2 regions of the Anoxybacillus sp. ST4 genome follow, and region 2 is predicted to be linked to the other one. Evidence: riboswitches for the same ligand, from Rfam matches in the RefSeq annotation. Region 2 holds a riboswitch; the other holds the start of a gene.
What was found. A riboswitch is a leader RNA that binds a small molecule or an ion and turns the genes downstream of it on or off. The one in region 2 is predicted to bind S-adenosylmethionine.
Positions count from the first base shown of each region.

Region 1: it holds a riboswitch for S-adenosylmethionine, as region 2 does, so the genes downstream of both, K1I44_RS09210 (methionine ABC transporter ATP-binding protein) here and K1I44_RS05800 (bifunctional homocysteine S-methyltransferase/methylenetetrahydrofolate reductase) in region 2, are expected to answer to the same signal.

Region 1 covers NZ_JAHZOE010000012.1:47,297-49,699, reverse strand. Annotated here, with positions in the region: gene K1I44_RS09215 (hypothetical protein) at 330-803, shown strand; SAM riboswitch class I at 1,126-1,231, shown strand; gene K1I44_RS09210 (methionine ABC transporter ATP-binding protein) at 1,307-2,335, shown strand; gene K1I44_RS09205 (methionine ABC transporter permease) at 2,325-2,403, shown strand, end outside.
Region 2 covers NZ_JAHZOE010000005.1:90,420-92,822, reverse strand. Annotated here, with positions in the region: gene K1I44_RS05800 (bifunctional homocysteine S-methyltransferase/methylenetetrahydrofolate reductase) at 1-1,462, opposite strand, end outside; SAM riboswitch class I at 1,530-1,632, opposite strand; gene K1I44_RS05795 (YajQ family cyclic di-GMP-binding protein) at 1,726-2,217, opposite strand; gene K1I44_RS05790 (BMP family lipoprotein) at 2,385-2,403, shown strand, end outside.

The sequences.
Region 1 (2,403 bases), on a different contig from region 2:
ATTTGTTTTAAAGGAATTGGCGGATTTTCGCCAAAAAATTGGCGGAAAATACGGATTTTTTTCTTTTCTATTTTTGGTAAATTGAAAATAGCTGATCAGCTAATTTTTGAGAAGAAGCGGAGGAGTGTAAGCAATGTATAAGTTGAAATAAAGAATGTCTGATTTTTATACAATACGGTATACCTATGGTGAGTAATCAGCTAAATAAAAATTTCTATTTAATATTCATGATACCGATGTTTAACTGACGCTAATGTACAAGTCTATCTCATTATGGACAAGTAGCGGAGAACTAGCATTACAATTGGACTATGCGAGGAGAGAAAATAATGAAAAGTAAATTTAGAAGGCTTATTTTAGTCCCTACCCTAGCATTAACTGTTACTCTGTTATTAGATGGGTTTTTTGGATCGTTAATTACTACTGAAGCTAGTACGCTCCCGAAACGAGTATATAAAGAGGGTAATGTAACAATTATAGTTACTCCTGCAGTAGGGAGTTCAATAGCGAAATTAAGCAATTCAAAATCAAAAATTACTCCACTTGATACTATTATCCGAGGAAATAAAGAAACAAAAACGGTTCAGAGTATGTATGGTACAGTGACGATGACAGTTACGTACGATCGAAATCTAACCACTAAGTCCTCTACTATTACAGGAATTTATTCTTTAGTGAATACAGATTCTTACTTAAAATTAGTTGATAAATGGTATACATCTAGTGTTGCACAAGCTGACTACTATGACTCTTTTCATAAAGTGTATGTAACGATTAGAATTACAAAAGAAGAGTGTAATTAAAGGGTTCGTTTGGCATGTAACTATGTATGCCTGCAATTGGAAAGTTTAACTTCATTTTTTGAACTGAAGAGGCTGATCTGAAACGCTAATGCGTGTTGGGTCAGTCTTTTGCATTTTAACAAAGCGGCGGGTTTGTTCGTAGTCCGACATCCAAAGAGTAGTGGTTTCTCATGCTATATATTCAGTTCACTTGATTATGAAGGGGAAATAGTTGAAAAATTTTTATTGACACTGTCCTTCTTTCGATGATATACTCACCTTTGTAATTTAAAATGATCCTCAAACATATTAAAACGTTAACTGAATAAAGCGTTTAAAAGCGCTCTTATCAAGAGAGGTGGAGGGATGTGCCCGATGAAACCCGGCAACCGTCAGCGCTGCTGAAATGGTGCCAATTCACACAAAGCGTTTGCTTTGAGAGATAAGAGACAGAACGGACGATTCGCGCCTTTCTGTTCTCTTGAGCAGAAAGGCTTTTTTCATGGAAGGAAGGTGACAGCAACGTGATTACATTATCGAATGTAACAAAAGTGTACAAAGCAGCAAGTGGACATGTGACCGCTGTTGATCGTGTGAACTTGCATATTGAAGCAGGAGAAATTTTTGGCATTATCGGCTATAGCGGTGCAGGAAAAAGTTCGCTCATTCGGTTATTAAACGGATTAGAAAAGCCAACGAGCGGCGAAGTCATCGTCGATGGCAAGGAGATCGGAAAAATTGGCGGAAAACAATTGCGACAAGCGCGCCAGCAAATCGGCATGATTTTCCAACATTTCAATTTACTTTGGTCGCGAACAGTGCGCGAAAATATTGCATTCCCCCTCGAAATTGCCGGCGTCCCGAAAGAGGAGCGAATGAAGCGCGTTGATGAACTAATTCAACTTGTCGGACTGCAAGGAAGGGAAGACGCGTATCCGTCGCAATTGAGCGGAGGACAAAAGCAGCGCGTCGGCATTGCACGCGCGTTAGCGAACAATCCGAAAGTGTTGTTGTGCGACGAGGCGACGTCAGCGCTCGACCCACAAACGACAGATTCCATCTTAGATTTGCTCGTCGACATTAATAAACGTCTCGGTTTAACGATCGTATTAATCACCCATGAAATGCACGTCATTCGTAAAATTTGTGATCGTGTAGCGGTCATGGAAAACGGAAAAATCGTTGAAATGGGTGAAGTGCTTCACGTGTTTCGTAAGCCGGAGCAGCCGATTACGAAGCGTTTCGTTCAACAAGTAACTGAGCCGGAAGAAACGAAAGAAGCGATGTTGCATCTTCTTGAGCGATATCCAAATGGAAAAGTTGTACAGCTTACATTTGTCGGCGAAGCAGCTGAGCAACCGCTCATCACGCACATCATTCGACAATTTGATTTGAACGTGAACATTTTGCAAGGGAAAATTTCGCAAACGCATCACGGTTCATACGGGGTGTTGTTCGTTCATTTAGACGGTGCGAATGAAGAAATCGAGCGAGCGCTCGCTTTTATTCGCCAGCAAGAAGTTGGAGTGGAGGTGTTGGCGAATGTGGAATGAGCTATTTCCGAACGTCGTTTGGGATAAAATATGGGCGGCAACAGCGGAAACGTTATATATGACAGCTA
Region 2 (2,403 bases):
CTCCGCATTCAATTTTTTTCTCTAGCCGTTTCACCGCTTTATCTAAATGGCGTACGTTCGGATTAAAGGCCGCAGCGATGGAAAAGTTCGTTTTTTGTCCGAGCGGTTTTCCAGAATACGAAAGCCCTTCGTTAAATTGACGAATTAACGAAATTAAGTCAAACGATGATAAATCGTAGACGGATGTCGCCCCCGGAAAGTCGCCTACTTTAGACGGATCGCCTGTTAAAGCGAGCACATCGGTCATGCCGAGCGTATGAAGGCCCATTAAGTGCGACTGTAAGCCAATTAAATTGCGGTCGCGGCATGTGATGTGAATAAGCGGCCGCATGCCGAGCTGTTGTTTGACGATCGTTCCGACAGCGACGTTGCTAATGCGCGGTGTTGCTAGCGAATTGTCGGCAAGCGTTAACGCATCAATATGTGCTTCTTTCAACGCTTTGGCGCCTTCTAAAAATGTTGTTAAGCCGAGCTTTTTTGGTGGATCGAGCTCGACGATGATCGAACGGCGCGTGCGGGCAATGTCGTCTAAGGAAGGTTCTTTCGCCTGTTCCGCTTCTTGCACGACGACTGTATGCCGTTGTTTCACTTTTTTTTCATATACAGGTGTGCGGTCGGACAGGGCGCGAGCGATGGCGGAAATATGTTTCGGCGTCGTTCCACAACATCCGCCGATGAGTCGAACTCCTTGATCGCGAAAGGCGCGCGCTGTTTCTTCAAAATATTGTTCGCTCGTTTCATAAACGAATCGTCCGTCGCGATATTGCGGCAAGCTTGCGTTTGGGTACACCGATAAAAAGGCGCGCGTCGGAATCGGCACTTCTTCAAGCGAGCGCAACATATGATACGGACCGAGATGGCAGTTTAAGCCAACGACATCGGCGCCAAGTTGCTCTAATTGATGAAGCGCATCGGCAAGCGAGATTCCATGTTGCAAGACGCCAATGTCATGCAAGGTGACGTGGGCGATGAGTGGCAACGTCGTTTCTTTACGAGCGATGGAAAGAACGGTTTGCAGTTCTTCAAAATCGTAATACGTCTCAAGCAGCAGGCCATCGACGCCTTCGTTTAACAGCGCGTACAGCTGCTCGCGAAACGTTCGTTTCACTTCTTCGAGCGAAATGGTGCTTTTATTTGTGCTGCGGAGTCCCCCGATTGTGCCGAGCACATAGGCGCGTCCTCGCGCCGCTTGCTTGGCGAGCCGAACGGCTGCTTCGTTTATTTGTTTGACGTCATCTTGTAAGCCGTAGCGGGCGAGCTTTACATAGTTCGCTCCGTACGTATTCGTCTGGATGACTTCAGCTCCGGCATCGATATACGCTTCGTGAATGTGAACGATTTCCTCAGGCTTTGTCACATTTAATTCTTCAAAACAGCGATCGATGCCGTGCGCATATAATAACGTTCCCATCGCTCCATCGGCGATGACGATGCGTTCTTTTAAATCATCTAGCAATCCCACGTCCATTCCTCCGTTTCTTTTTCAAATAAAAAAGCCTTCTCCATAAGAAGAAGACGTTGCACGCTCCTTCTTATCTTCCAAGCGAATCGCTTGTCTGGACTTAGCACCTTGACGATCGTCAGGTTGCTGAAGGTTCATCGGGCCAGTCCCTCCCCTTCTCTCGATAAGATGATGTGTATGAAGTTACTCATAAATGTAACTGATTTTTTAGAAATATTCAACTATTTTATTTAAGAAAAGAAAAAAGAAGGCGCATAGCCTTCTTAACGGTAGTTGACGAATTGGACGTCGATCGGTAAGTCTGCTTCGCGAATGGCGGCGATGACTTTTTGTAAATCGTCTTTACTTTTGCCGCTGACGCGAATTTGGTCTTCTTGAATTTGACTTTTCACTTTTAAACCTGTATTTTTAATGATTGTGTTAATTTTTTTCGCGTTGTCTTTGTCGATGCCTTGGACGAGTTTCGCGCGTTGGCGTACCGTTCCGCCTGAAGCAGGTTCTACTTTTCCGTATTGAATGTTTTTCGTTGGTACACCTCGTTTAATAAGCTTTCCGATAAGCACATCTTTCAGTTGTTCTAGTTTGAACTCGTCGTCGGAAATAAGAATAAGCTCGTCTTTTTCAAGCGAAATGTCGCTTTTGCTCCCTTTAAAGTCGTAGCGATTTTGAATTTCTTTTAGTGCGATGTTGACGGCGTTCGTCACTTCCGACAAATCGACTTTCGACACGATATCAAATGAACTTTCTTTTGACATATAGATCACCTCAACATGAATTCGTTGTGCTTCCATTATAGTCGATTGTTGACATATGAACAACTTTACAAAATCTTTATATATAAAAAGTAAACAAAATGTCGATTGTTGTCGATATAATAAACGAAGTGGGATTTGAATGAAAGATAAGGAGATGAGGAAATTTTATGAAAAAAATAATTTCAC